Regions from separate parts of the Arthrobacter agilis genome, predicted to be linked through region 3. Evidence: riboswitches for the same ligand, from Rfam matches in the RefSeq annotation. Region 3 holds a riboswitch; each other region holds the start of a gene.
The links. Region 3 has a riboswitch for S-adenosylmethionine ahead of QFZ50_RS03070 (bifunctional o-acetylhomoserine/o-acetylserine sulfhydrylase). Riboswitches for the same ligand answer to the same signal wherever they lie in the genome.

Region 1 (3,473 bases), 2.1 Mb from region 3:
CTGAAGCCCAGGGCGCGCGAGGCCTCCAGCTGTCCCTTCTCCACGCTCTGGATGCCGGAGCGGAAGATCTCGCCGATGTACGCCGAAGCGATCAGCGAGAGGGCGAGGATGCCCAGCGGGTACGGACTGGTGCTGCCCGTGAGCTGCCGGAGGATCGGACCCAGTCCCAGACCGATGAGCAAGATGATCACGACGGCGGGGAGCCCGCGGAAGATGTCCGTGTAGATACGCGCGATCCAGCGGAGCACCCGGTTGCGGGAGATCCCCATGATCGCGAGGATCATGCCGACGATCGTTCCGATGATCCCCGAGGCCAGGGCGAGCATGAGCGTGTTCGGGAGTCCGACGGTCAGGAGGTCCGGCAGGACGGCGACCATCGCCTCCCAGTCGAAGAAGGTCTTTCCGAGTTGTTCCAGGGCGTCCATGCAGGGACCGCTACTTTACGTCCACGGCTTTGCTGCCGGGCTTCCAGTCGGTGGGCATCTCGCGGTCCGGGTACCACTCCTGGGTGAGCTCGGTCCACGTGCCGTCGGCGATCACGGCGTCGAGACCCGCGTTCAGGGCATCGATGAGCGGCTGGTTCTCGCTGTTCACGGCGTACGCGGTGAAGTTCTCGGTGTTGATGATGGTCTCGGCGATCGTGGTGTCGTCGCCCTCCTTCACCTGGCCGGTGGCCTGCTGCGACGGTGCCACCCAGGCGTCCACCTGCCCGTTCTTCACGTTGGCGTAGACGGTGTTGTAGTCCGGGAATCGTACGGGTTCGAGGCCCAGGGTGTTGGTGACGTAGTCGTCCTGGACGGTGCCCTGGACCACGCCGATGCGCGTGCTCTCGGACAGGGAGTCGAAGCCGGTGACGGCGGAGTCGGTCTTCGCGACGACGGCCATGTAGCCGAAGTCGTAGCCGTTGGTGAAGCCGACGTTCTCGCGGCGGGCCTCCGTCGTGGAGATCGAGGAGGATCCGACGTCGTACTGCTTGTTCTGCACCTGGGCGAGGAGCGCCGAGAAGTCGGTGGAGGCGAACTCCACCTCGAGGCCCAGCTTGTCACCGATGGCGCGCAGCAGTTCGTTGTCGTAGCCGGTGAAGACGCCGTCCTTCAGGAAGATGTTCGGCGGGGCGTCCGAGAGCGTGCCGACACGCAGCGTGCCGTCGGTGATCAGGCCGAGGCCCGCCGTGTCGATCTCCTCGATCGGGGTGGTGGTCTCGGTCGTGTACTGGTCGAGCGACTGCTGGTCGCTGCCGGCCAGGGCGTCGGTGGTCTCGGTGGGTTCGCTGCTGCTGCTGCTGCCGCAGGAGACGGTGAGGGCGAGCAGGGGGACGGCGAGGGCCGCGAGGACCTTGCGGGAGAGGTTCATGGTGTCCTTCGTGCTGGCGGGCCCGGATGCGGGCCCACGGGGTGGGGTGCTGGGCGACGCCGGAGACCGGCGGGAGGGGACTGCTGGCTGCTGGGTGACATGCTCGCTGTTCTGGGCTGTGCGCGTCTGTGGCGGGCGGCCCCGGACGACACACCGGGACAGGACCGCACGACGCCGTACTTGCCTACCGGGGGACTGGACCCGGCGGCCGAATCTTCACCTGGAGCACCCCACTACGGGAGAGGGTTGCTGTCCAGCCGGCCAGGGCCTGAGGGCTGGAACTCTTGATTTGAGCAAAACGCTAGGGCAGCACGGAGCGCCGGGTCAAAACGGGACGGCGGCCGATCCGCCCCTTGACGCGGAATTCCGCGCATCAGGGCGCGCGATGTGGCGGAAATTACACGAAACGGTCCACGAGGTCGGTGAGTTCGGCGGTCAGGGCGGCGGAGGTGCGGAGCTCCTGCCCGTCGAGGGAGAGGACGGGCGCGAGGAGCCGGATGCTCGAGATGAGCCACACGGCGTCGGCCTCGAAGAGGTGGTGCGGTTCGAGCGGTCCGTAGCCGAGCTCCCAGCCCTGCCCCTTCGCCGCAGCGAAGAGCGCCGCCTGCGACGTGCCGGCCAGGATGCCGCTCTCGAGCTGCGGCGTGACGAGCGTCTTCCGCCCGTCGCGCTCGCGGGCGAGCAGCACGGTGGACGTGGGCCCTTCGAGGACCTTGCCGTCGGAGGAGGTGAAGATGACGTCGTCGGCGCCGGCGGCCTTCGCGTGGCGGATCGCGGCCATGTTCACGGCGTAGGAGAGGGTCTTGGCTCCCATGAGCAGCCAGGGCGCGCGCTGCGCCACGGTGCTGTCGTACCCGCGTTCGAGGAGGAGGACCCGCAGGCCCGCCGCGCGCTGCGCCAGCGTCGCCGCCGGGACCGGAGCCACCTGCACCCACGCCGTCGCCCGCCCCGCCCCCTCGACGCCGCGCGTGGCGACGAGCTTCACGACGGCGCTGGTCCTGTCGGGCTCGGCCGCCGCGAACTCGCGCAGGGCCGTGCGGACCGCCCGGCCCCAGGCGTCGGCGCCGGGCACGGCCAGGTCGAGGGCGGCGGCCGACGACGCGAGCCTCGCCAGGTGCGCCTGCTCCTTGCGGGGGGTGCCGTCGACGGCCAGCATCGACTCGAAGACGCCGTCGCCGCGGGTGGCACCGAGATCGGTCGCCATCAGCTGCGGCTGCGACGCGTCGGCCACCCGTCCGTCGTCATGGCCTGGGTCGAGGAACACGAGAACGGTCATGGCCCCCAGCGTAGCGGGCGGCACCGCGACCTCAGGCGAGTCTCACCTTCCGGCTGAACAGCTTCTGCAGCAGGATGAAGGCGAGGAGCAGGGCGCCGATCACGATGCGCGTCCACCAGGAGCTCAGCGTGCCCTCGTAGGAGATGAACGTCTGGACGATGCCGAGGACGAGCACCCCGGTGAGGGAACCGAGCACGTAGCCGTACCCTCCGGTGAGCAGCGTGCCTCCCACCACGACCGCGGCGATCGCGTCCAGCTCCAGCCCCGTGCCCGCAAGGCTGTACCCGGAGAGGCTGTAGAAGGAGAACAGGATGCCGGCGATCGAGGAGCACACCCCGCTGATCCCGTACACGAGGATCTTGGTGCGCGGGACGGCGAGGCCCATGAGCATCGCCGAGGACTCCCCGCCGCCGATGGCGTACACGGTCCGGCCGAAGCGCGTCTGGTGCAGGATGTAGAACGCGACGACGACGACGAGCAGGGCGATCAGGACACCGGGGGAGACGAACAGCTTCCCCACCAGCGGGATCCGCGCCTGGGCCATCGCCGTGAAGAACGGGTCCGTCACGGTGATCGAGTCGACGCTGATCACGTAGCAGAGCCCGCGCGCCAGGAACAGCCCGGCGAGGGTGACGATGAACGGCTGGATCTCGAAGACCTGGATCACGAGGCCCATGAGCAGGCCGAAGGTCGCGCCCGTCAGGAGCACGAGGACGATCACGGCGAACGGGTTCCAGCCGGCCTGCAGGAGGGACGCGGCGATCATCATGGAGAGCGCGACGACGGAGCCGACCGACAGGTCGATGCCCCCGGTCAGGATGACGAACGTCATGCCCACGGCGAG
Region 2 (3,473 bases), 510 kb from region 3:
CGTCCAGCTCCGGGTTGCGGAAGCCCGAACCGTTCGGGACGAAGCCCGCCGATTCGGTGTATTCCGAGGAGAAGACGATCCGCAGCACGTCGGCGGTGTTCGTGTTCCAGTAGTCGGCGCGGAGGTCGTACTCGAAGTTGTTGCCGAGCTCGCTGACGGTCGCGCCGTCACCGTTCTCGATCAGCACCTCGAAACCGGCCTTCTTCGCCGTCGCCTGGATCTGCGTGACGAGCGCCTGGTGCGCGGTGGGCCACGCGCCCGGCGTGTAGGGGAAGTGCACCGTCAGGCGCCGGCCGTCCTTCACGCGGTAGCCCTCGTCGTCGCGCCCGGTCCAGCCGGCCTCGTCGAGCAGGCGCGCCGCCTCGTCGGGGTCCGGGTCGTAGACGTGCTCGAAGTCGGGGGAGTAGAAGCCCGTGGTGGAACTCAGAGGTCCACCGGCCCGGGTCACGGTACCGAAGTACACGCTGTTGATACCCGCGTCCACGTAGGCGCTGCGCAGGAAGGCCTTGCGGACGTCCACGTCGTCGAAGGGTGCCCGTGTGGTGTTGAGGATCAGGTTGGTCGGGTTGCCCGGCCGGTCCTGCAGGATCAGTTCGACGTTCGGGTCGGCCTCGGCCTCGTCGAAGTGCACCGACGGCATGAGGTCGAGGGCGTCCACCTGGCCCGCCCTCAGGAGGCCGTAGCGGGTGGAGTCCTCGGGGACGATCCGCCACTCGATCTTCTCGATGTGTGCCGGCCCCTCGTGCTGGGCGAACGGCGGGGCGGAGTTGTAGTCCTCGTTACGTACCAGGCTGACCTTGGACTGCGGCACGTAGTCGACGATCCTGTAGGGCCCGGTCCCCACGGGTGAGTTGCAGTTCTCGGCCTGCGGCCGCTTGAGGGCCTCGGGTGATTCGATGCCGAGGAACGGCTGGGCGAGCACCTCGAGGAACGCGGCGTACGGGCGGTTGAGCGTGACGACCGCGGTGGTCTCGTCCACCACCTCGGTGCCCACATAGGGCTTGAGGTAGCCGCCGGCCGTGCCGGACTGGGTGTCCGGGTCGATCATGTGGTCGAGGTTGGCCTTGACCGCCTCCGCGGTGAGCTTGGTCCCGTCGGTGAACCAGACGTCGTCGCGCACGGTGAAGGTGTAGGTGAGGCCGTCCTCGGACACCGACCAGTCCGTGGCGAGCCAGGGATGGATGGCGCCCTCGCTGTCCTGGGACACGAGGGAGTCGAGGTAGTTCGCCGCGATGGACGCCTGCGGCATGTCGCCGTTGACGTGGGGGTCAAGGCAGGAGATGTCCTTGCCGGTGGCGAAGACGAAGGTGTCGTCCTCGCTCGCGGCGGCTGATCCTCCGCAACCGCTCGTGGTGAGCACCAGCCCCGCCGCGACGGCGAGCAGGGCGAGGGTGCGGGGTGGGCGGGAGGTGCTGGGGCTTGCTGTTTCCACGCGTGGCTCCTGAATCATCGCCCGATGGAGGGTGATACAGGTCAGCCAGCAGTCGCCCGGGCGTGCCGGAGCACGGGAGGGGCAGACCAACGAAAGCTTGTAGCTTCTCCATCGGTCCTGGCAGTAGCACCGTTCCCCGTTGCTACACGGGGAGGGTTGCTGCGGCGTCGTCGATCCAGGTCTCTCGGCCGCTCGGGATGGTTATGGCACAAGCTAAGCGCACGGGAGGACGGCGGCGCCAGTGGTGCCCGTCATATTCGGTCACGCGGCGCTGCGGGACGGCCCTCCCCGGTTCCCGAGAGCCGCACCAGGAGTTCCACCTTCCGGCCGAGCGCGAAGCCGCTGAGGTCCGGCAGCCGCACCAGGTACTCGTCCTCGACGAGCAGGTTCAGGAGCCGGTAGGTGGTCGCCTTCGGCAGCCCGAGATTGCGGCTCACCTCCAGTCCGGTGACCCCGGGACCGCAGCGCGCCACCTCCTCCAGCACTGCGAGTGCGCTGCGGACCGCCTTGGGCTGGCGGGCCCGCAGGTCGACGTCGTCGGGCCGGTCCGCTGTCATGGGACATCGCCCGCGGCAGTGTTCCGACCACCTCCGAGCACGGCGTCCTGGGTGGGCACGTCGTAGAGCCCGAGGACGGGTTCTGCCGGCCTGCGGCGGCGGTGCACCAGGAACCAGAGCAGCGCGGTGGCCAGCAGGACGCAGTAGATCCAGCCGCTCGCGCTCCGGCCTGCACCTGCGAGGGTGATCCGATAGGCGACCAGGGCGCCCGCGAGTGCCACCGAGGCGACCCCGGCGGCGAGCGCCGTGCGGAGGGTCAGTTCGCCGATGCGCCGCAGGAAGACCGGTGCCGTGCAGCACGCCAGCAGGTACGCGGTGACGTAGGCGGTGGCGGCGGTACCGAGGAGCTTGTTCATCGCCTCGCCCGTTCCGAAGCCGAGCAGGATCAGCGCCGCCGGTACGACCGTCACCACGGGCATGGCGGCCAGCACGGCGTGGACCGGCGTCTGGAACCGCGGGTGTGCACACCCGAGCCAGGCGGGCAGGACATCCTCCCGGCCCATGGTCAGCAGCACCCGGGCCAGTGCGGTGGCGCACGCGAGCGTGCACGCGAAGAAGGACAGGGCGGCACCGGCGTCGAGCAGGGGGACCAGCCACGGGAGGCCCGCGGCCCGCATGGCGGGGCCGAAGACCTGCGACCCGTCGTCGTCCGCCGGAAGTGCGGACTGCAGCAGGACCAGCTGGGCGAGGGCGGCGACGACGTAGAGCACACCCCCACCGGCAGCACTCCAGAGCAGCACGCGGGGAATGGTCCGCAGCGGTCTGCGCGTCTCGGCACCTAGGACGGTGGCGCTCTCGAAGCCCACGAAGGCCATCAGGGCCAGGACCGCGCCCGTCGCCAGGCCGCTCAGGCCCGGATCCGCCGCCGTGGCCCGGCTGCCGACGTCGGGCAGGGCATCCCGGGGGATCGCGAGGAACACGAGCACGATGGGCACCACGAGGACCAGGAGGGCCGCTCCCTCGGCGACGAGCATCGCGAGGGAGGACAGGCGGAGACCCCTGAGCAGCAACCAGGTGCAGGTCCCGCCGACCGCGAGGATGACGCCCGCCATCACCGGATCGGCGAGCTGCGGCCGACCGGACGAGGCGAGCAGGTCCGAGACGTGCAGTGCGCAGCCGATCAAGGCGAACATCGCGATGCAGGCGTAGCCGATGATCAGCGAGCAGCCCGTCGCGAGGGCGACCAACGGCCGCCACCTGCCCGTGCTGCCCAGGGCCTGCGCCACGTAGCTGTACAGCGAGCCGGCTGCGCCCATGCGCCGCGCGTACTGGCCGAGCGTGTAGCCGATCAGCAGGACCAGGACCGTCGCGCAGAGGATCGACGGGACTGCGGAGCGGCCGGCGGCGGCCGTGACCATGGCGGGCATGGTCACGGCCGCGGCGACCGGGGCCATCGCGGCGACCGACTGCGCGAGGGCATCGACGGGGCCGAGACTGCGCCGGGCCAGGCCGTGCAGCGGAGAGATGTCCGCCAGCCCGGTGAC
Region 3 (3,473 bases):
CACCCCCGGCCTCCAAGGCCAGCGGCCCGATCGACGCGATGCGCAGGAGTCCGTCTCCCGACGGAGCGCCGTCGATCCCGGGGTGCAGCGGTGCAGCAGGGTAGGCGGTCACGAAGGGCTAGGCTCCTTTGGCGGCGCGGAAGCCCGCGTCGAGGTCGGCGAGGATGTCGTTGATGTTCTCGAGGCCCACGGCCAGCCGGACCAGGCCGGGACGCACCCCCGCGGTGAGCTGGGCCTCCGCGCCGAGCTGGCTGTGCGTGGTGGACGCCGGGTGGATGACCAGCGAGCGGACGTCGCCCACGTTCGCGACGTGGGAGTGCAGCTCGAGGGCGTCGACGAAGCGCTTGCCCGCCTCCAGTCCCCCGGCGATGTCGAAGCTGACGATGGCCCCCGTGCCGCCCGGGCCGTACTTCCGCCCGCGCTCGTACCACGGGCTGGAGGCGAGCCCGGCATAGGCGACGCCCTCGACGTCGTCGTGCCCCTCGAGCCACTCGGCGACCGCCTGGGCGTTCTGGACGTGGCGCTCCAGGCGCAGGCTGAGGGTCTCGATGCCCTGCGCGATGAGGAAGGCGTTGAAGGGCGACACGGCGGAGCCGAGGTCCCGCAGCAGCTGCACCCGGGCCTTCAGGATGTAGGCGAGGTTGGCGCCGAGCGCGCCGCCGACCCCGAGGTCCCGCGCGTAGACGAGCCCGTGGTAGCTCTCGTCGGGCGTGTTGAAACCGGGGAAACGGTCCGGGTACTGCGCGAAGTCGAAGTTCCCCGAGTCGACGATGACGCCGGCGATCGCGGTGCCGTGCCCGCCGAGGTACTTCGTGGCCGAGTGCACCACGATGTCCGCGCCCCACTCGATGGGCCGGATCAGGTAGGGCGTGGAGAGGGTGTTGTCGACGATCAGGGGCAGCCCGTGCTCGTGGGCGACGGCGCTGATGCCCTCGAGGTCGAGGACGTCCTGCCGCGGGTTGGACACGACCTCCCCGAAGAACAGCTTCGTGTTCGGCCGGACGGCGGCGCGCCACTGCTCGAGGTCGTCCGGGTCCTCCACGAAGGTGGTCTCGATGCCGAACTTCTTCAGGGTGTGCTTGAAGAGGTTGTAGGTGCCGCCGTAGAGGCTGGGGCTGGCCACGATGTGGTCCCCGGCCTCCGCGATGTTGAGGACCGCGAAGGTCTCCGCGGCCTGCCCCGAGGCGAGCAGCAGCGCGCCGACGCCGCCCTCGAGGCTCGCGATCCTCGTCTCCACCGCTTCCTGGGTGGGGTTCCCGATGCGGGTGTAGATAGGGGCGAGTTCCGTCAGTGCGAACCGGTTGGCAGCACTCTCCGCACTCGGGAAGACGAACGACGTCGTCTGGTAGATGGGGAGCGCACGCGCTCCCGTGGCTGCGTCCGGCACCTGGCCGGCGTGGATCTGGCGTGTCTCAAAGGACCAATCGTTGGACATGGTGCTCCCTGTCGAAAGGGCTCCTCCTCGTCCGCTGCCCCGCCGGCGGACTTGCCGCCCCGGGACCTCGGCCCCGCAGGAGCCCGCGCTTGCGCGGCGCCGGTCTGGCGCCGCACCTGGTCCTCACCCGGGGCACCCCACCGCGGTTGGAGGGTTGCCGGCCAGCAAGCCGGGGCTTCGTGCTGGCACTCATGACCTGCATTCATGAAAGCCCATGCGGGCGGATCCGGCAACACGTATGACATTGCGTGAAGTGGTGCCCCCGGCGTGCCCGCGGCGGGCGATGCGGCGGGCAGGACGGCGGACGGAACCGAGGGCGATCCCGGGGGCGAAACCGAGGGCGATGTCGAGGTGGCGGGAGGTGCGTCGAGGGGCGCACAGGGCGCGGGAACGGGAGTAAGGCAAGCCTTAGTCGAGACGCACATCACTTAGTGCAACACTGTCGGCATGCGCCTGGACCACGTCTCTTACGCCTGTGAACCCGATGGACTCGCCGCGACGGCCGACCGTATCTCGGCCCGGCTCGGCATGGAGCCCGTGAAGGGCGGTGTGCACCCGCGCTTCGGCACCCGCAACATGATCTTCCCCCTGGCGAACGGCCAGTACCTCGAGGTCGTCGAGGTCCTCAACCACCCCGCGTCGGACAAGGCCCCCTTCGGTCAGGCCGTCCGCGCCCGCTCCGAGGCCGGCGGCGGCTGGATGGGCTGGTGCGTCGCCGTCGACGACCTCGGGCCGTTCGAGGAGCGCCTCGGCCGCAGCGCCGTCCCCGGCAACCGCAAGTTCCCGGACGGCCAGGAACTGACCTGGCAGCAGATCGGCATCAAGGGCCTGATCGCGGACCCGCAGGTCCCCTACCTGCTCCGCTGGGACGACGGCACCGAGGACCTCCACCCCTCCAAGGCCCGCCCCGCGTCCGTCAAGCTGGACTGCCTGACGATCGCCGGCTCCTCCGAGCGCGTCACGGAGTGGCTCGGCACGGATGTCGAGGCGACGCTCGACGGCGTCCAGGTCCAGTGGATCGCGCCGAACGGCACACCCGGCATCATGTCGGTGACGTTCGAGACGGCCGACGGGCGCATCGAGATCTAGCAGTCGGTCGGGCATCGGCCCGGACGACGCGGAAGGGACCGGACGATTCGTCCGGTCCCTTCCTCGTTCCCGCCTCCGGTGGAGGCGCGGACGGCCCGCGGAGAGCCGCCCGGATCAGGCGTGGGTGTAGGTGAGGCAGTCGGCGGCCTCGGCGCCGGGGCCCACCTTGACGGCGGGGGCGCTGCACAGCAGGTCGTGGTTGAAGGAGCATTCCGCACGCTGGCAGGCGCCGACGTGGGCCAGCATCTTCGGCAGGCCACCGCTGACGGACGTGTCGATGAACGTGGCGCAGGACGCGTGCTCCTCGGACCCGGACACCGTGATGGCGACGGCCGTACAGCCGTCGTGGTTGAACGAGCAGTTGTGGACACTGCACTCGGAGACACTCGTGACGACGCTCATCGTTCCTCCTGGTTCACATCCGTAGCGGCCCGGCTGGAACCGCGGTTCAATTCCGTGAATGAAGTCACTGTAGCACCGCGATCACCCGATAATTTAGTCACGATTCGTGCGCGCAAAGAAGCAAAGCAAGGCTGTCCTTGGTCATCCGCCGATGCCGATGGCGGGCCCGAGGAGCGCGAATCCGACGAACCCCGTGGTGTCGATGAGCGCATGCGCGACGACCAGCGGCATGACCCTCCGGGTCCGCGTGTAGAACCACGCGAACAGCAGGCCCATGAGCACGTTCCCGATGAACGGGCCGAACCCCTGGTAGAGGTGGTAGCTGCCGCGCACCAGTGCGCTCGTGAGGACGATGGCCGGGGTGGACCAGCCGAGTTCCCGCAGCCGGATGAAGAGGTAGCCCACCACGATGACCTCCTCGAGCACGGCGTGCCGTACCGCGGACAGGACGAGCACCGGGACGGTCCACCAGTAGGAGTCGAGCGCGGCGGGCACCAGCGCCGTCGTGATGCCGAGGGCGCGCCCGCCGGCATACACGCCCAGGGTG
Region 4 (3,473 bases), 520 kb from region 3:
AGAGAGCAGCCTCGATAGCCTCGGCGATCGGCGTCTCACCGCTGTTGAACTGGATCGTCTTGTCCACCGTGCCGAGGTTGCCGAGGACGACTGCGGCAACATGCGCAACGTCCTCGCGAGCCACTGAGTCCTGCTGCGGCTTGTCCGAGACCTCGATCTTCCCCGTACCGGGATCAGTGGTGAGGGCACCGGGGCCGAGGATCGTCCAGGCGAGTTCGGAGTTCCGCAGGTGCTCGTCGGCAGCAGCCTTGGCCTCCGCGTAGTGGAAGAATCCGTTGTCCTCGGGCACACCGTGATCCTTGCTCGCGCCGAGGTAGGACACCATGACGTACCGTCCGACCGAGGCTTCCTGCGCGGCGTCCATCGAACGGATGGCTGCATCGCGGTCCACAGCGTACGTGGCCTCGGGGCTGCTGCCTCCAGCACCGGCAGACCACACGACGGCGTCGTGCCCGCGGAAGACGTCAGCCATCTGCGCGACCGACAGCTCGGACACGTCCGCCACCACAGCGGTGGCACCCAGCTGCTCGACGTCGGACGCATGGTCCTGGTTGCGGAAGATGGAACTGACCTGGTGGCCCTGGCTCGTGAGGATCTTCGTGAGGTGCAGCGCTACTTTTCCGTGCCCACCGATGATGGCTACGCGTGACATGGGAACTCCTTCGGGTCGTCGGATGTCTTGGTTCCGACGCTAGTCCCCGGTCGCGGGTGCTGACCACCCACGGGAAGGTGTTCAGCCCGCAGCGCATGCCTATTCCCGACTGCTGCATGACATATCCGGCAGCTGTGGACCCAGCGCCCGTCCGGACGCAAGCGGACGGGATACCGGACGCCCGCCCTGTCAGGGACGGACCGGCTGGAGGCGGAAGCTCGCGCCCCGATGCTCCTCCGGCAACCGGTCACCCTTGCCGAACAGCTTCTGGCGCAACGTCCCCTCGGCGTACTCCGTCGGATAGGCTCCACGCTTCTGGAGCTCCGGGACGACGTAGGTGATGACGTCCTCGAAGGAGCCGGGTGTGATGGCGTAGGCCAGGTTGAACCCGTCGACGTCGGTCTCCTCCACCCATGCCTGGAGCTCGTCGGCAACCTGCTCGCCCGACCCGACGATCCGCGGACCCAGCCCACCGATCCCGGCCCACTCGGCGATGTCCCGCACGGTCCACGGCGCGCCGTCGTCGTTCACCTTCTGGAAGGTGGCGACAGCGGAGTGGATGGCGTTCGACTTCACGTTGCCGAGCGGTTCGTCGGGGCCGTAGGCGGACAGGTCCACGCCGAACCAGCCGGAGACCAGCACGAGCGCTCCCTCGTAGCTGACGTACTTCTGGTATTCGGCGTGCTTCGCCCGGGCCTTCTCCTCCGTCTCGTCCGTGATGACGGTGAGCAGTGTGTAGATCCGCACCGAGTAGCGGTCGCGCCCCGCGGCCTCGACGGCGTCTCGGATCTTCCGCACCACGTCCTTCAGGATCTCCTTGCTCGGCGCACCCACGAAGACCGCCTCGGCGTTGCCTGCGGCGAAGGCGATCCCGCGGGAGGACGCCCCGGCCTGGAAGATGACGGGAGTACGCTGCGGCGAGGGCTCGCTGAGGTGGATGCCCGGGACGGTGAAGTAGGTGCCGTCGTGGTTGATGTCGTGCACCTTGGCCGGGTCCGTGAAGACACCGCTCTCGCGGTCACGCACGACGGCGTCGTCCTCCCAGGATCCCTCGAGCAGCTTGTAGAGGACCTCGAGGTACTCGTCCGCGTGGTTGTAGCGTTCGTCGTGCTCGAGCTGGTCCTCGTTGCCCATGTTGCGCGCGGCGGAGGGCAGATAGCCGGTGACCACGTTCCAGCCGACCCTGCCGTTGGTGAGGTGGTCCAGCGTGGAGAGCCTGCGGGCGAACGGATACGGGTGCTCGTAGGCGGTACCGGCGGTGACACCGAAGCCGAGGTGCTCGGTGACGAGCGCCATGGCTGACACGAGCAGGAACGGGTCGTTGACCGGGGTCTGCGTACCCTGCCGCAGGGTCGCCTCGTTGGAACCGCCGTAGACGTCGTAGGTGCCGAGGACATCCGCGATGAAGATGCCGTCGAACAGGCCCTTCTCGAGCGTCTTCGCCAGATCTGCCCAGTAGCGCAGGTCCTTGTAGCGCCACGACTGGTCCTCCGGATGGCGCCAGAGACCGGGCGACTGGTGGCCGACGCAGTTCATGTCGAAAGCGTTGAAGCGGATACGGCGCGGTGCTGCGGGCATGGGAGATCCTCACGTCGGGGCACTGCCGTGGGGAAGCGCCATACTTGCCCGGCTGGTTCAACCCGGGCCGAATCCTCACCTGGGGCACCCCACTACAGCGAGAGGGTTGCCGTCCAACAAACCAGGGTTTTGCGTTGGAACTCTTGATTCTGGTGACGAGCGTAGGCGCCCTCCCGCATCACCGTCCAGACGCGCCTGTCACAGAGCGTCACGGTCAGCAAGGGGTGAGGGCTACCGGGAGACTGCGCCGGCAGGTGGGACTGCTAGCGGAGGTAGGACGCACCGTTGGCATCCACGACAGTGCCGCTGACCCAGATCGGAGCATCCGTGGCGAGCCAGGCGACGGTCTGCGCAATGTCCTCCGGCGTCGCCACCCGATTGAAGGGGCTCTGCGCCCGCACCGCGTCACCATCCGGGCCGTCGAGGACAGTCCTGCCCATGTCCGTCTCCACGAAACCCGGAGCCACTGCCGCCGCCAGGATGCCGTGCGGCGCCAGCGCAACGGCCAGCGACTGCGTCATGGCATGCAGCGCCGCCTTGCTCGCGCCATAGGCCGGAGTGACGGGCTCCCCACGATAGGCCCCCCGAGACCCTACGGAGACCAGGCGGCCACCGTCCGGGCCCGCAGGACGATCGAGGAGGTGACGCGCCACCAGCCATGCCAGGTTCGCGGGGCCCATCAGGTTCACGTCCAGTGTGCGTCGCCAGGCCTGCTGCCAGTCCTCGTAGGACGTCGTCGCGATGGGGTGCGCCTCGAAGATGCCGGCGTTGTTTACCAGCACGTCGATGCCGCCGAGGTTCTGCACCACACCGTCCACGATGCTCCGGCACGCCTCCGGATCCCCCACGTCGCCGACCACATCCACGTGACCCGAACCGGGAAGATCCCGCCGGACTGCCGCCGCTGCCGATGCGTCGCGTCCCGAGTGGACGGCGATACGGTGTCCCCGTCCAGCCAGTTCATGAGCGATGGCCGCACCGATCCCGCGGCTCGCGCCTGTCACCAGAATGCTCAGAGTCATGGATCAGACGCTACATCGTGCACGTCCGCCATCGCCGGGGATGGGCACCTGTGGACAGCGAACCGATGTCGGGGGAGGTCCTTGCTACGCTGCAACCCATTGCCCATGCTTCTCCCAGAAGGACCGGATGGACTCGTTCAGTGCGCACCTCGACAGGGGAATCCTCAGACTGCGATGGAACAGGGGCGTCGAGATCACGCATTCGGCAGCCGTCGCCGCCG

Region 1: it holds a riboswitch for S-adenosylmethionine, as region 3 does, so the genes downstream of both, QFZ50_RS13190 (ABC transporter substrate-binding protein) here and QFZ50_RS03070 (bifunctional o-acetylhomoserine/o-acetylserine sulfhydrylase) in region 3, are expected to answer to the same signal.
Region 2: it holds a riboswitch for S-adenosylmethionine, as region 3 does, so the genes downstream of both, QFZ50_RS00955 (ABC transporter substrate-binding protein) here and QFZ50_RS03070 (bifunctional o-acetylhomoserine/o-acetylserine sulfhydrylase) in region 3, are expected to answer to the same signal.
Region 4: it holds a riboswitch for S-adenosylmethionine, as region 3 does, so the genes downstream of both, QFZ50_RS00920 (LLM class flavin-dependent oxidoreductase) here and QFZ50_RS03070 (bifunctional o-acetylhomoserine/o-acetylserine sulfhydrylase) in region 3, are expected to answer to the same signal.

What each region holds. Positions count from the first base shown of each region.
Region 1 is NZ_JAUSXO010000001.1:2,834,253-2,837,725, reverse strand. Features, by position in the region: gene QFZ50_RS13195 (amino acid ABC transporter permease) at 1-425, opposite strand, end outside; gene QFZ50_RS13190 (ABC transporter substrate-binding protein) at 436-1,353, opposite strand; SAM riboswitch class IV at 1,525-1,643, opposite strand; gene QFZ50_RS13185 (aminodeoxychorismate lyase) at 1,751-2,629, opposite strand; gene yjfF (galactofuranose ABC transporter, permease protein YjfF) at 2,661-3,473, opposite strand, start outside.
Region 2 is NZ_JAUSXO010000001.1:201,878-205,350, forward strand. Features, by position in the region: gene QFZ50_RS00955 (ABC transporter substrate-binding protein) at 1-1,432, opposite strand, end outside; SAM riboswitch class I at 1,538-1,636, opposite strand; gene QFZ50_RS00960 (helix-turn-helix domain-containing protein) at 1,684-1,989, opposite strand; gene QFZ50_RS00965 (APC family permease) at 1,986-3,473, opposite strand, start outside.
Region 3 is NZ_JAUSXO010000001.1:708,917-712,389, reverse strand. Features, by position in the region: gene metX (homoserine O-acetyltransferase MetX) at 1-112, opposite strand, end outside; gene QFZ50_RS03070 (bifunctional o-acetylhomoserine/o-acetylserine sulfhydrylase) at 119-1,435, opposite strand; SAM riboswitch class IV at 1,516-1,632, opposite strand; gene QFZ50_RS03065 (VOC family protein) at 1,883-2,524, shown strand; gene QFZ50_RS03060 (DUF1540 domain-containing protein) at 2,639-2,926, opposite strand; gene QFZ50_RS03055 (CPBP family intramembrane glutamic endopeptidase) at 3,068-3,473, opposite strand, start outside.
Region 4 is NZ_JAUSXO010000001.1:190,851-194,323, reverse strand. Features, by position in the region: gene QFZ50_RS00925 (SDR family oxidoreductase) at 1-652, opposite strand, end outside; gene QFZ50_RS00920 (LLM class flavin-dependent oxidoreductase) at 842-2,230, opposite strand; SAM riboswitch class IV at 2,266-2,379, opposite strand; gene QFZ50_RS00915 (SDR family NAD(P)-dependent oxidoreductase) at 2,494-3,252, opposite strand; gene QFZ50_RS00910 (SpoIIAA family protein) at 3,380-3,473, shown strand, end outside.